Regions from separate parts of the Metabacillus sp. 22489 genome, predicted to be linked through region 1. Evidence: riboswitches for the same ligand, from Rfam matches in the RefSeq annotation. Region 1 holds a riboswitch; the other holds the start of a gene.
The links. A riboswitch is a leader RNA that binds a small molecule or an ion and turns the genes downstream of it on or off. The one in region 1 is predicted to bind lysine.
Positions count from the first base shown of each region.

Region 2: linked by a shared signal. The riboswitch ahead of ACTJJ9_RS07075 (aspartate kinase) and the one ahead of ACTJJ9_RS13105 (transporter substrate-binding domain-containing protein) in region 1 are both predicted to bind lysine.

Region 1 is NZ_JBQENT010000020.1:5,883-13,832, reverse strand. Features, by position in the region: gene ACTJJ9_RS13135 (DHA2 family efflux MFS transporter permease subunit) at 1-105, shown strand, start outside; gene ACTJJ9_RS13130 (LLM class flavin-dependent oxidoreductase) at 272-1,324, shown strand; gene ACTJJ9_RS13125 (diguanylate cyclase) at 1,563-2,930, shown strand; gene ACTJJ9_RS13120 (hypothetical protein) at 3,096-3,260, shown strand; gene ACTJJ9_RS13115 (HAD family hydrolase) at 3,579-4,430, shown strand; gene ACTJJ9_RS13110 (hypothetical protein) at 4,696-5,541, shown strand; lysine riboswitch at 5,761-5,944, shown strand; gene ACTJJ9_RS13105 (transporter substrate-binding domain-containing protein) at 6,049-6,885, shown strand; gene ACTJJ9_RS13100 (amino acid ABC transporter permease) at 7,170-7,922, shown strand; gene ACTJJ9_RS13095 (amino acid ABC transporter ATP-binding protein) at 7,944-7,950, shown strand, end outside.
Region 2 is NZ_JBQENT010000008.1:72,740-80,689, forward strand. Features, by position in the region: gene ACTJJ9_RS07045 (TetR/AcrR family transcriptional regulator) at 1-546, shown strand, start outside; gene ACTJJ9_RS07050 (enoyl-CoA hydratase) at 633-1,406, shown strand; gene ACTJJ9_RS07055 (electron transfer flavoprotein subunit beta/FixA family protein) at 1,480-2,253, shown strand; gene ACTJJ9_RS07060 (electron transfer flavoprotein subunit alpha/FixB family protein) at 2,301-3,284, shown strand; gene trxA (thioredoxin) at 3,443-3,757, shown strand; gene uvrC (excinuclease ABC subunit UvrC) at 3,978-5,753, shown strand; lysine riboswitch at 5,848-6,028, shown strand; gene ACTJJ9_RS07075 (aspartate kinase) at 6,195-7,424, shown strand; gene ACTJJ9_RS07080 (YslB family protein) at 7,529-7,950, opposite strand, start outside.

The DNA.
Region 1 (7,950 bases):
GCGCTAATTCTGGCGTTCTTTATCAAGCGTTCAAAACAAGCTGAAGATCCAATGGGAAAACAACCGTCTGAAAAAAAGGCCGTTACAAAATTAGCTGAGAATTAAGTTATGAAACGCGTTATTCACGTTAAATAGTGATAGCGCGTTTTTTATCATTTATTATGAAGCGTGATATTTTACATAATGTCTATATTATGTTACATCTGAAATAGTAGGACAAAATAAATAGATTGTTGCACCTAGGATTAGGTCAATAGTAGGGGGCTACTTAATGGAACTAGGAATAAGCACGTTTGTTGAAACGACACCTAATGTTGTTACGGGTGAAGTTATCAGCCATGCCCAACGAATTCGTGAGGTTGTAGAGGAAATTGTTCTTGCCGATCAAGTTGGTTTAGATATTTTTGGGGTTGGGGAGCATCACAGAAAAGATTATGCAGCATCCTCACCAGCGGTTGTACTTGCTGCAGCAGCATCTCAAACAAAACGTATTAGATTAACGAGCGCAGTGACAGTGTTATCTTCTGCTGATCCAGTAAGAGTATTCCAAGACTTTTCAACATTAGATGCGATTTCAAATGGGCGAGCTGAAATTATGGCTGGAAGAGGATCGTTTATCGAATCCTTCCCACTTTTCGGCTATGATTTACAAGACTATGATGAATTGTTCGAAGAAAAGCTTGAATTATTGTTAAAAATTAGGGACTCTGAGAAGGTAAGCTGGAATGGTAAGCATCGACCAGCAATTAATAATTTAGGTGTATACCCACGACCTGTGCAGGATCCCTTACCAGTTTGGATAGGTAGTGGTGGTAATTCAGAATCAGTTGTTAGAGCAGGTCTATTGGGGTTACCACTTGTACTTGCGATTATTGGAGGTAGCCCGGTACAGTTTGCCCCGTTAGTCGAGCTTTATAAAAAGGCAGTTGCTCATGCTGGACATGATCTTTCAAAACTTGCAGTTGCCTCTCATTCTCATGGCTTTATTGCAGAAGATACTGAATTAGCTGCAGATAAGTTTTTTCCATCAACACAACAGGCAATGAATGTCCTTGGAAAAGAACGCGGGTGGGGACAGTATACAAGAGCAAGCTTTGATGCAGCACGTAGCTTCGAAGGTGCACTTTATGTTGGTGACCCGAAAACTGTTGCTGATAAAATCATTCATTTACGTAAAAATGTTGGGATAACACGTTTTATGCTCCATGTTCCAGTTGGGACAATGCCACATGACGATGTAATGCGAGCAATCGAGCTTTTAGGAAAAGAAGTTGCACCAATCGTTAGAAAGGAAATTGCTAGATGGGAAGCAGAAAAACAGTGAAATAATTTCTCGCTTTTCTACAAACAGTTTCTAAATGATTATATTTAATCTTTATATGCTTTTAGATACATCACTAATTAGAAAGTGGTGTATTTTTTATGGCTTTTTATTTATTGATGCTTTAATTATCGACCTTTCATTAGCCGAAACATTTGCTTATCTAGTGAAATTTGGTTGATGATTATCATATTGTCTATTGATTTAAGAGGTAGATATTTAGTACTATGGAGTTTTAAAGGTGAATGAAATTAGAGCAACTTTGTTTAAGACTATAGATTTAGGTGAAGATATGATAAAAAAATTCGAATCCAGGAAAAATAGTATAGGTCGTAAGTATCTTTTAAGAACAGGATTTTCGGCAATCATATTTATTGTTTATATGCTCATTAATTTTATATATATAGTTGGAGTTATTAACGAGCATAAAAAAATCCAAAAAGAATTAGATAAACTAGACGAACATTTATCAGATTTATATATATCTGTTATCAACCAGGAAACAGGACAAAGAGGGTTTATTCTAACAAATAATCATGACTTTTTACAGCCGTATCATGAAGGAAAGGTTGTTTTCAGAGGACAAGAAAAGCAATTAAACCATTATCTTGATGTATATCCGCAATTTTCCGAGCATATACAAGATACGATTAAAAAGGGTGAATATTGGACTAACAATTACGGAGAACCACAAATTCAAATGAGTAAATTGGGAGAAAAGCCAAGTGAAGATTCTCTTAAAAAAGGTAAAATAGCATTTGATACTTTTCGGGAATCGTATCAAATTACACATCAATTTGTGGAAAAAAAGAAAATTAATCTAGAAAATGCTTTTTATAATAAATTAATCCTTATGTTCTCGTTAACCTCCTTATTTTCTGTTCTTGTTCTTCTCTTTATTTGGTACCGTATGTTTATAGAATTTAGGTCAATCATCACTCCAATTATTTTATTAAGTCATTGTGTGAAAGATTATACACAAAATATTTTTTCGACAAAGCCTCCTTTGTATAAAGCGAAGGATGAGCTTGGAGATTTAATTTCGAACATTGAAACGATGAGACTTGAGCTTGAAATGAATATGGATTATATGGAAAAAAAGGCCTATACAGATGGGTTAACTGGTGTTTTTAATCGAAGATATTTTGATAAAATACTTCATAATGAGTGGGAGCGTCAAAGACGATTAGCAAATAAAATATCAATTATTCTTTTTGATATTGATTATTTTAAAAAATTCAATGATAAATATGGGCATGTTGCTGGAGACGATTGTTTGAAAAAAGTAGCGGAAAAGATGCAGGAGCTATTTCACCATTCATCTGATGTTCCAGTTCGGTATGGTGGAGAAGAATTTGCAATTTTATTGCTTGAGCAGGAAGAGGAAAAAGTTTTATATAAAGCTGAACAACTAAGGAAAGAAATCGAATATTTAAATATTCCTCATGAAGATTCTAATGTATCTAATTGGATTACAATTAGTGTCGGAATTGCAACAGTTATACCAAATGAGCATCTTGAGATTAAGTCATTTATCAATCGAGCTGACAAGGCGTTGTATAAATCTAAATTAAGTGGACGTAATCAAGTGAATTCTTCCACCTACTAGAATTCTTACTTATAGGAAAAAAGAGTAGAAATTTATCTGAAAACTTAGTGTTCAAGACGAATAAAATAATTGAAATTAAGTTAATAATGTTTTTTACCTTAGGTGAGAAAAATTTTCGCGTGAGCATTATCATTAGGTTTATTCTTTAGCGAAGGAGGGGCTGTCTTGAGATGTGGAGCAAAATGTTTTTTGGTAGAAATAGAAGTAAAGGGAGATAAGGATATTAAATCAGTCAACGCAAGAACACCTGTAGAAGCAAGAAAAACGATTCGCAATGATTATGGAAGAGAGGCTGAAATTATATCAGTTACCGAAGCAAATAAGAATTGAATGTACATCAAAGACGAAGGAATTTATTGCAACTAGTATATTAACATTATTATTGCTATCGTTTTTCATTGTTAATTTTTATGAAAAATACCTCTTTTCTTATATGTGGGTGCTATTTACCGCTGATATCTAAAATTTTGCTTTTTTAAAATATTTATGTTTGAAAGCATACTTAGCATTATAAATCTTTTAATAAATTCAAACGGTTAAGAATTAAGTAAGGATTTAATACGAGTTTCGTAGCAGGTATCATTGAGGGGCATACATGCAAAGTGTATACTTAACTAGTAAACTCATTAATTAACAGGAGGAATCATCGTGGTATTTAAACCTAAAGCTATCTTCTTAGATATGGATGGGACTATTTTAAATCATTATAATAAGGTAAGTTTACATACAAAAGAAATCATTGATGCTATACGTAATAATGGGACATATGTTTTTATAGCGACTGGTCGATCATATGATGAAATTGAAGCTGTAGTCCCTGAAGGATTCGAGGTTGATGGTTATATTACATCAAACGGAATGGCAGGATATATTGGGGAGGAGATTGTTTTCGAACATTCCCTTTCACGCGAATTAGTTGAAGCAGTAATTAACAAAGCTCGAGATTTTAAAATCTATTATGAGCTTTTCCCTTATGGAGCATCGCGAATTACATTAAAACAGGACAAGCAGTATGTTTTGGATGAAATACGTGATCCAAAACCAGAAAGTGTTGGAATTAATGAATGGCTTTCCCGTAAGCAAGCGATAAAAGAAGAAATTGATTGGGCAGAGGAATTAGTAGGGAATAAATTCTCTAAATTTTATTTTTTTGCTAGAACAAAGGAGCATATTAAGCAATGGATTAATGAGCTTGAGCAATTAAAGAAGGAAATTGACTTTTCAATGTCACCCTCCTCACTGCATAATGTTGAATTAATGGTTGCCGATGTAAATAAAGCAACAGGTATTCAGCAGATGCTTACAAGATTTAATCTATCAGAGAAAGATATTATGGCAATTGGAGATAGCAACAATGATATTCCAATGCTCCAATATGTGGGCTTTGCTGTTGCAATGAAAAATGCACCAGAACATATTAAAGAACTTGCCAATGAAGTAACTGATTTCACTTGTGATGAAGATGGTGTTTATCATTATCTTAAATCACGATTATTTTAGTAGTATAGATGTGAATTAATTTTTAGTAGCTGTCTTTGAATGAGAGACAGCTTTATTGTTTCAAAATGATTTTTAGTCTAAAAAAAGTAATCATTGTCCAATGCGTTTTATCTGTTAAATATTGATTATTATAGTGAAGTAAGTTGTTGGTGGGAAAATCATTCTTTGTTTCACCCTCCTGGTAAAAAATGAACTTTTAACCTAAGCATTTTGCCTGCATATACTTTTAATAGCACGGAAAATGTGATTGGTGGGATGATGATACATGAAAGAGCAGAGATGGTTAACATGTTATCCAAATAATTGGTATATTGCAGGTAGAAATAGTTTTTATGATGCAGGTAAGAGTATGGAAAATGTCGCTAGAGATCCTTTTACCTATCAGGATTCGAGGTGGCAAGGAACCTATCGAAGACAAATGAACACCATTTTAGCACAAAAAATTGGTGATGTTGATGGAGATGGGGTAGGTGATCACGTCATTCTTTCCGGTAGAAAAACACCAGATAGTCCATATTTACAAGATCTTACCTTGGTTGTACAAAATGGACGTACTCAAAAGCAAACACAAATCCCATTACAACATAATCAAGGTTATAATCCAACCTTATTTCTTGGTGACTTTACAGGTGATAGAGCGGAGGATATTTTAGTCATTTCTGACACGGGTGGAAGTGGTGGAACAATTTATGCAGAATTGTTTATGTACCATCGTGGACAATATAAAGAGATTTTTCATGATGAAGAATTCAATAAAAGGTTTAAGTATAATGTAGCTTATCAAGATCACTATAAAGTGAATGTAACTAGCCTTGAATTAAAGGAAAAGTATATTCTTGATTTACAGTATAAGGGAACTGAATATTTAAACGAAATATATACTAATCAAGGAAAGTTAAAGAAGCCGATCAATGGATGGGTCAATCCATTATCAGGACTTTATCCAATTGATTTTAATCGAGATGGGATTTATGAGCTTTTGGCCTATCAAAGAATTGCAGGTCAATACAATGCAGATTCATTAGGCTTTATTCAAACGACCTTAGCGTGGAAAGGGCAAAGGTTTGATCCGACAAGACAGGATATTGCCATTGTTGGTGGAGAATTGTAGAAATGTATGTAGATAAATACCTATTACCTAAAAAGGGAAGAAAAACGAATAAACTTTTCGAGAAATAATATTATATAAAAATGCATGACATATGTTAATTAAGTTGTAAGAAAATATTCCCAGCTTTAAAACTATTGTATCATAGTTTTAAAGCTTGACAGAATGCTATAGTTATTGTAGCCTAGTAAATAGAAAATTGAATGAAAAATCCTCACTACTATGTGAGGTAGAGGCGCGATATTTAACAGTCTTAAGTGGAGTTTGAGAAGCAATGAAGCTTTTGAGAAGGAAATGTCGCCGAAGTGAGTAGGATTATCTCGGGACTACTTGCTGGGCCTGCAGTGAATAACTGTAGGACTGTCTCAATAAACTCCCCAGTTTATTGAGTTGTGCTATCTCATTTGGGAATAAGAGGGATTTAGGGCAACGACAATAAAGTGCGATCTGAGTTTATCTCGGGTCGCTTTTTGTATTTATATGCCTAATTAACAAGGAGGAGAAGGAAACATGAGAAAAAAAGTATCACTATTTTTCGTATTGCTATTATCAGCAATGATTGTATTAGCCGGTTGTGGATCAAATGATGATTCAAATGCAGGGAGCTCTGATAAAGATACATTTAAAGTAGGTCTTGAAGCAGGCTATGCACCGTTTAACTGGACACAAAACGATGATTCAAACGGCGCTGTGAAAATTGCAGGAACATCAGAATATGCTGGTGGGTATGATGTTGAAATTGCGAAAAAAATTGCCGATGGACTTGGGAAAAAACTAGAAATTGTTAAAACAGAATGGGATGGGCTTGTTCCTGCATTAACATCAGGGAAAATCGATGCGATTATCGCTGGGATGTCCCCAACGGCAGAACGTAAAAAGACAATCGATTTTTCTGATAACTATTACAAATCAAATCTTGTAATGGTCGTTAAAAAAGGGAGCAAATATGAAGGAGCTACTTCAATCCAAGATTTCAAAGGTGCGAAAGTAACTGCCCAATTAAATACATTCCACTACTCAGTTATTGATCAAATTGAAGGTGTTTCAAAGGAAACAGCTATGGACAACTTCCCGGCAATGCGGGTAGCGCTTGAATCAGGTATTATCGATGGGTATGTTTCAGAGCGTCCTGAAGCAGTAAGTGCATCTGATGCAAATGAAAACTTTGCAATGGTTGAATTCGAAGATGGCTTTGAAACTTCAGAAGATGATACAGCAATCGCCGTTGGTCTTGAAAAAGATAGTGAATTAACTGACAAGATTAACGAAATTTTAAAAGGTATTTCTGAAGACGAGCGTACAGAAATAATGGATGCTGCGATTAAAACCCAACCTGCAGCACAATAAAGTTGGGAAAAGTGCTCTCTCAAAAATAAAGGGTCAGATCACTGGAACAAAATATATAGGACCTAAGTTTTACCATTCTATATATTGCTGTTTGTTACAGGGGTCAGACCCTTTTGAGACAGCCAATTATTACTTTTTTAGTGTATCGTGACAAGCGCGAGGCTAGAAGGGATAAGCAACATAAGAATGGAAGGTTTATCATACCTTCTATTCTTATGTGTCTTATTTTCTTAAAGCTATAAATAAGACGCTTGCACATTTTGGATGATAAAAGGGGGAGAAAGATGAGCTTCGAGTGGATTATAAAAATTATCTCCGAAAACTGGATGATGTTCCTTAAAGGAGCAGGGATGACTCTTTTCATTGCTCTCATCGGAACAATTATTGGTGCAGCGATCGGATTATTTGCAGGGGTTATTAGAACAATACCAGTCCCTGAACGTGGATTAAAAAAAGTACTTCTGAAAATAATTAATATCATTTTATCAATATATATTGAGTTTTTCCGCGGAACACCAATGATCGTTCAAGCTATGGTTATTTATTACGGTTCTGCTATGGCATTTAATATCGATATGAATCCATTGCTTGCAGCTGTTATCGTCGTTTCGATTAATACAGGTGCATATATGGCAGAAATTGTCCGCGGTGGTGTCGTATCAATCGAAAAAGGACAATTTGAAGCAGCACAGGCAATTGGGATGAATCATTTCCAAACAATGTGGAATGTCGTGTTACCTCAGGTTATCCGCAACATTTTACCGGCAACTGGTAACCAATTTGTCATTAATATTAAAGATACATCTGTGTTGAACGTTATTTCGGTTTCAGAGTTGTATTTCTTAACAAAATCTGTCGCTGGTAACAATTTTAGATATTTCGAATCATTCTTTGTCGCATGTTTAATCTATTTTGTCATGACATTTATTGTGACAAGAATTCTTTTATATTTAGAAAGAAGACTAGAGGGTTCAGAAAATTACACAATAATAGGCTCGGAAAACCAATTAAAAACTACACATACTAAAGGGATGTAATTTTTCAAAGGAGGCGAGGACATGGAAA
Region 2 (7,950 bases), on a different contig from region 1:
GCGGTTATTGTGATAGCGGAAAATGGCTATCATCAAGCACAGGTTTCTAAAATAGCAAAGCAAGCAGGAGTAGCCGATGGAACAATCTACTTGTATTTTAAGAACAAGGAGGATATCCTCGTTTCGCTTTTCCAAGAAAAAATGGGAGAATTTATTGAAAAAATAGAGGTTGAAATAAAATCCGCTGAGACAGCAGCAGAAAAACTTTATAAACTTATAAAAACACACTTCTCATTATTAGCAGCAGATCATCATTTAGCAATTGTGACACAACTCGAGCTTAGACAATCTAATAAGGAATTAAGACTTAGAATTAACGAGGTACTTAAAGGCTATTTAAATGTTGTCGATAAAATTATCCGCACAGGTATCGAAACTGGTGAATTTAGAGATGAAATTGATCCTAGATTAGCAAGGCAAATGATCTTCGGTACAATCGATGAAATCGTTACGACCTGGGTTATGAATGAGCAAAAATATCCTTTATCAGAACAAACGCAAAAGGTTCATCAATTACTTATAAACGGTTTTGCCAAATCAAATTAACGATTAGCGGTCTTAATCTATGTACATTTCTTTTTCTTCCCGTCATACATTAGGTTATAGACTAGCCGATTTAGATGGAGGGTATCATGAATTACTTAAACCTAAAGAAAAATGAAAACATGGCAATGATTGAAATCAATCATCAGCCAGCAAATGCTTTGTCATCAGATGTTTTAAAGGAATTATCAATTCTCATTGACGAGCTTGAACATGATAATGAAGTTAGGGTAGTAGTACTTCATGGCAAAGGAAAATTTTTTTCAGCAGGAGCAGATATTAAAGAATTTGTACAATTATCCTCTGAGGGTAACTTTTCGAGATTGTCAAAAAATGGGCAAAGTGTTTTTAAGAAGATTGAATCGTTGCAAAAGCCAGTCATAGCTGCAATACACGGTGCTGCATTAGGTGGAGGGCTTGAGTTAGCGATGGCATGTCATCTTCGACTTGTCTCAAATGATGCAAAATTGGGACTTCCAGAATTACAGCTCGGGATTATTCCGGGATTTGGCGGTACTCAGAGGCTTCCAAAATATATTGGGAATGGACGGGCATTAGAAATGATGCTAACTAGTGAGCCTATTACCGGTGAAGAAGCAGTAAGGCTCGGATTAGCAAATCACTCTTATCCTGAGGAAATTCTTTTGAATGAAGCGAAACGTTTAGCTGCTAAATTTGCAGCAAAAAGTCCAAAAACAGTTCGTGCAGTTCTCTCACTTCTTAATGAAGATAAAATAAAATCAGATCAAGAAGGTTATGAAAAAGAAGCAATTTCTTTTGGAGAGGTATTTGGTAGTTCTGATGCAAAAGAAGGAATATCAGCTTTTATTGAGAAAAGAGAACCGAAATTTACAGGGGAATAAATGATGTAACCAAGTGCTTGGAGAATGGTAAGTAAAGCTTAAGGTTTACAATTAAACAATGGGGGAATGGGTAATGAATATATTCGTACTGATGAAAAGAACATTTGATACAGAAGAAAAGATCGTTTTACAGAATGGTCAAATCGTTGAAGATGATGCTGAATTTATTATTAACCCATATGATGAATACGCAATAGAGGAAGCGCTAAAATTACGGGATAACCATGGTGGAGAGGTAACGGTTATAACGATTGGAAATGATGAATCTGAAAAACAATTACGTACCGCATTAGCAATGGGCTGTGACAAGGCAGTGCTGATAAATATCGAGGATGATATCGAAGCGTGTGATGCTTATACGACATCTCGAATACTTGCAGAGTACTTTAACGATGTTGAGTTTGATATTATTTTGGGAGGTAATGTTGCGATTGATGGTGGGTCTGGTCAGGTAGGACCACGTTTAGCGGAATTATTAACGATTCCATATGTGACAACAATTACGAAGCTTGAAGTTAGTGGAAATACTGCAACGATTGTAAGAGACGTAGAAGGGGATTCGGAGGTTATTGAAACGACATTACCGTTATTAGTAACTGCACAACAAGGGTTAAATGAGCCGAGGTATCCATCTTTACCTGGGATTATGAAAGCTAAAAAGAAGCCTTTAGATGAGCTTGAAATAGACGATTTAAATCTCGATGAAGATGAGGTTGCAGCAAAGACAAAAACGATTGAGATATATTTACCGGCTAAAAGGGAGGCAGGAAGAATACTTGAAGGGGAATTAAATGAACAAGTTTCTGAATTAATTTCACTTCTTCATAACGAAGCAAAAGTTATTTAACAGGGATTAACAGTTTACGGGATAAACATGAATAGGGGGAATAATGAATGGCGAGAAAAATTCTTGTTTTGGCAGAGACACGTGAACAGGTATTGCGTAATGTTTCTTATGAGGTCATCGCTGCGGGGAAGGAGATTTCAGAAGGTGGAGAGGTTGTTAGTGTTTTAATTGGAGAAAACATTTCATCATTAGCAAGTGAGTTAATTCATTATGGAGCAGATCGTGTCGTAACAGTTGAAGATGCAAAATTATCTACTTATACTCCAGATGGTTATGCACAAGCTTTATTAGCAACAATAAAGGAGGAAAATCCGGAAGCAATAATTATAGGTCATACAGCTTTAGGTAAGGATTTATCACCAAAAATTGCTGCAAAGCTACAATTAGGATTAATTTCTGATGTAACTGCGATTGAAATAACAGGTGGAAATGTTATTTTTTCAAGACCGATTTATTCAGGTAAAGCCTTTGAAAAGCAAATTATAACAGATGGGCTTATCTTTGCGACAATCCGCCCAAATAATATTAATCCGTTACGTAAAGATGATACAAGGACAGGTGAAACTCATTCACTATCGGTAGAAATTAAAGATTTACGGACAATTGTAAAAGAGGTTGTTCGAAAAGCAACTGAAAGTGTTGATTTATCGGAAGCAAAAGTGATTATCGCTGGTGGTCGAGGAGTGAAAAGTGAAGAAGGATTTGAACCACTTAAAGAATTGGCTCATGTCCTTGGCGGTGCTGTAGGTGCATCGCGTGGGGCATGTGATGCTAATTATTGTGACTATTCATTGCAGATAGGTCAAACAGGGAAGGTTGTGACGCCTGATCTGTATATTGCTTGTGGAATTTCCGGGGCAATACAACATTTAGCTGGAATGTCAAATTCAAAAGTTATTGTCGCAATCAATAAAGATCCAGAGGCAAATATTTTTAATGTGGCTGATTATGGAATTGTTGGTGATTTATTTGAGGTTGTCCCATTATTAACGGAAGAAATTAAGGCGTTAAAGCTAAATGTAAATAGTTAAAAAACTCTATAATCAATTAAAAAACTAATAATGATGAAATTCATGTTTTGAACAGGAAACATAGGGGAAAATAGATTTGAAGCAAAATAATAGCTAACTTTTAAAGTCGATGCTATACTTTAATCATATTTACCCCACAATTTTTAGGAGGAATTACAATGGCAATAACACATGTTACAGATGAAACATTTACAAATGAAACAAGCGAAGGTGTTGTACTAGTTGATTTTTGGGCACCATGGTGCGGACCTTGTAAAATGATTGCTCCAGTATTAGAAGAGCTCGATTCTGATATGGGAGATAAAGTGAAAATTGTAAAAGTTGATGTTGACGAAAACCAAGAAACAGCTGGTAAATACGGTGTAATGAGTATTCCAACACTACTTGTCTTAAAAGATGGAGAAGTTGTTGATAAAGCTGTTGGCTATCAACCAAAAGAAGCATTGGCTGATGTTTTAAATAAACATGTTTAAAAAAATTGGATTGACATTTGTCAGTCCTTTTTTTAATCTGCTTAAAGGAAAACTTTGCATTGATTACGTATAGTTAACATAGCTGAAATGAGCGAAATCTGATACGATAAAGAGGTGTTTTGTTTTTTGTTATGGACTGTAATCCGCCAATATAATTTTATCGAATACGATTATGTTTGCGGATTAACGTCTATAAAATTTGAAAAAAGGAGTGTTTGCTATGATTGATCATATAAAGGAAAAGCTTGCACTTCTTCCTGATCAACCAGGATGCTATATCATGAAAGATCGCCAAGGTACGGTCATTTATGTAGGGAAGGCAAAAGTATTAAAAAATCGTGTTCGTTCGTATTTTACAGGATCACATGACGGAAAAACACTTCGTTTAGTGAATGAGATTGTTGATTTTGAATACATTGTAACGTCCTCGAATATAGAAGCATTAATTTTAGAATTGAATCTTATAAAAAAATATGATCCAAAATATAATGTAATGCTAAAGGATGACAAAACATATCCGTTTATTAAAATAACAAATGAACGTCATCCTCGATTAATTGCAACGAGACAAGTAAAAAAGGATAAAGGAAAGTACTTTGGTCCTTATCCAAATGTACAGTCAGCGAGAGAAACTATTAAATTATTGGACCGATTATACCCTCTTCGTAAATGTTCAACAATGCCTGATCGGGTATGTCTATATTATCATATGGGTCAATGCCTAGCTCCATGTGTAAATGATATATCAGAAGAAACGAATCGAGAAATGGTTGAGGAAATTACTAAATTTTTAAATGGTGGATATAAAAAGATAAAAGAAGAGCTCCAAGAGAAAATGACTACGGCTGCAGAGCAATTAGAATTTGAACGTGCACAGGAGTATCGAGATCAAATTATTCACATTGAAGCGACGATGGAAAAACAAAAAATGACAATGAATGATTTTGTTGATAGAGATGTCTTTGGGTATGCTTATGATAAAGGATGGATGTGTGTCCAAGTATTTTTTATTAGACAAGGGAAATTAATTGAACGCGATGTGTCAATGTTTCCAATTTATGATAGCCCAGAACAAGAATTTCTAACCTTTATTGGACAATTTTATTCAAAAGCAAATCATTTTTTACCAAAAGAGATTTTACTACCTGATAGTGTTGAAATTAAATTAGTTGAACAGCTGTTAGATGTATCAGCTCTTCAGCCAAAACGCGGTAAAAAGAAGGATTTAATATTACTTGCGCACAAAAATGCGAAGATTGCCTTGCAGGAAAAGTTTTCACTTATTGAAAGAGATGAGGAACGTACTATTAAAGCTGTTGAAAACCTTGGAGATAAACTAGGTATCCATACTCCTCATCGAATAGAGGCGTTTGATAATTCAAATATTCAAGGAACAGATCCAGTATCGGCGATGGTAGTATTTGAAGATGGTAAGCCTGCAAAAAAATATTATCGTAAGTATAAAATCAAAGGTGTAAAAGGACCTGATGATTATGAATCAATGAGAGAGGTTGTACGACGTAGATATAGTCGTGTATTAAAGGAGGATTTACCACTTCCAGATTTAATTATTATAGATGGTGGTAAAGGGCATTTAGCTGCAGCACAGGATGTCCTAGAAAATGAGTTAGGTCTAGACATTCCAATCGCAGGTCTTGTGAAGGATGATAAACATAGAACTTCAGAACTAATAATCGGCTCACCTCCTGAATTTATTCCCCTTAATAGGAACAGTCAAGAATTTTATTTATTGCAAAGAATTCAAGACGAGGTTCATCGGTTTGCGATTACCTTTCATAGACAGCTCCGCGGGAAAAGTGCCTTTCAATCCATTTTGGATGATATTCCTGGTGTCGGTGCACAGCGGAAAAAAATGTTGCTTAAGCATTTTGGATCATTGAAAAAGATGAAAGAAGCAGATGTTGAACAATTCAAAGAAGCTGGGATGCCTGAGAATATTGCAAAGCAAATCTTTGAGCATTTGAGTGACAAATAGATTGAAGTTTTTGTGGTATTGTTAAAGTGCTTGCACTTTTCATTAAAGTTTGATAATCTTGTTAGTAATTTCATAGTATGATCGTTATTTATTGAATGAAGGTAGAGGTGCGAAATTCAAGAGTAGCCTGTTTGAGGAGGATGGTCTCCAATGAAAGCTGGTGAAAGGGAATTTTGCCGAAGCTGTTATAGTACCATTGCTATAATGGCTGGTTTTACATTTAACAGATGTAAAACTGTCAAGAAAATGTAATTTCTTGGAGAGCTATCTCATTGTGAAAGCGAAGTTTATTATTTTCGTTTTGTATAGCAATGGGATATTAATATCTCATTGCTTTTTTTGTTGCTTTTTTAGAAAATGAGTAAACGGTTAGTAGTAGCTTTTATGCCTTCTATCATACATGACTGAACATTAGAATAATCAATGAAGGGTGAGATTGTGTTGGGAATCATTGTCCAAAAATTCGGTGGAACATCTGTTGGATCTGCTGAAAGAATAATGCATGTTGCTAATCGTGTAATTCAAGAAAAACAAAGAGGAAATCAAGTGGTTGTTGTTGTATCTGCGATGGGAAAGTCAACAGATCAATTAGTTGATTTAGCAGGGAAAATAACATCAAAACCAAGTAAAAGAGAATTGGATATGCTCCTTACGACAGGAGAACAAGTAACGATATCCCTTCTAGCATTAGCCTTAATGGAAAAGGGATATGAGGCAATTTCTTATACTGGATGGCAGGCAGGTATTGAAACAGAAGAACAGCATGGGAATGCAAGAATTACAAATATTAATCCGGAAAAAATAAAAACAGAATTAGATAGAGGAAAAATCGTTGTTGTCGCTGGATTTCAAGGAGCCACAAAGGATGGCCAGATTACGACGCTTGGAAGAGGTGGTTCTGATACAACCGCAGTTGCTTTAGCTGCTGCTTTAGAAGCAGATAAATGTGATATTTATACGGATGTAACAGGTGTATTTACTACTGACCCTAGAGTAGTGAAAAATGCACGGAAATTAGCGGCAATTTCATACGATGAAATGTTAGAGTTAGCTAATTTAGGTGCAGGTGTACTTCATCCACGTGCAGTAGAATTTGCAAAGAATTATAAAATACCTTTAGAAGTACGTTCAAGTATGGAAGATGAAAGAGGAACAATTGTTGAGGAGGAAACGAGTATGGAGGAAAACTTAATCGTAAAAGGAATTGCATTTGAGGATCAGGTAACAAGAGTATCGGTTATAGGACTTCCAAATGAATTAACGACACTTTCTACAATTTTTTCAACGTTGGCAAGTCATGGTTTAAATGTTGATATTATTATTCAGAGCACAACGAATGATAAAAAAACAATCATCTCCTTTTCAATAAAAACAAGTGATCTTGACGAGACGATTTCAATTCTTGAGCAAGAAAAGAGCAGTTTGAAATATGAAAAAATTGAATCTGAATCCAATCTTGCAAAAGTCTCAATTGTAGGATCAGGTATGGTGTCAAATCCAGGAGTTGCTGCTCGGATGTTTTCAGTATTAGCTGATAATGGAATTGATGTAAAAATGGTTAGTACCTCTGAAATTAAAGTATCAACTGTCATTTCAGGTGAACAAATGGTTACAGCAGTAGATGCTCTACATAGTACGTTTGAGCTTTCGAAAGAAGCTTCACAAGTATAAAAAGAAAGAATAGGGTCTATCAATGGATAGACCCTTTATGTAAGAATAGAGCAAATGTACTATTGTCATTAAAATAAAGTTCTTTTTACTACTATCTATTTTCGTCATTTTCGTTCAGAACGTTTTCCGACAATTGGCGCTGATTCAATCTTATCTTTATGATCCCATTTAGCAGTAAAAATGACTTTTTTAGCACGCTTTTTGATTTGCTCATGAGTTTCGGTAATATAGCTATTAATTGTTTGAAGTTGCTCGGCTATAAATCCAGCTTCCAATTGGAAACTGCAATCATTATCTTTGCCTAAACGTAATGAAATGAGATCACCACTAAGCTCCAACTCCATTTCGTTTTTGTTTAGACTTAATACAGTTAAATTTCCCCAGCCGGCATTTTCAAAGAAAGATATCATTTCTTCTGTTGAGCTAAGCGGATATTTTCTTGCTAGTTCCTTCCCTGCCCAATAAAGCATATTGGAGTAGTCCTTACCTAAAATAGTTGGTATTAAGACTTCTCGGATTAGTTCAT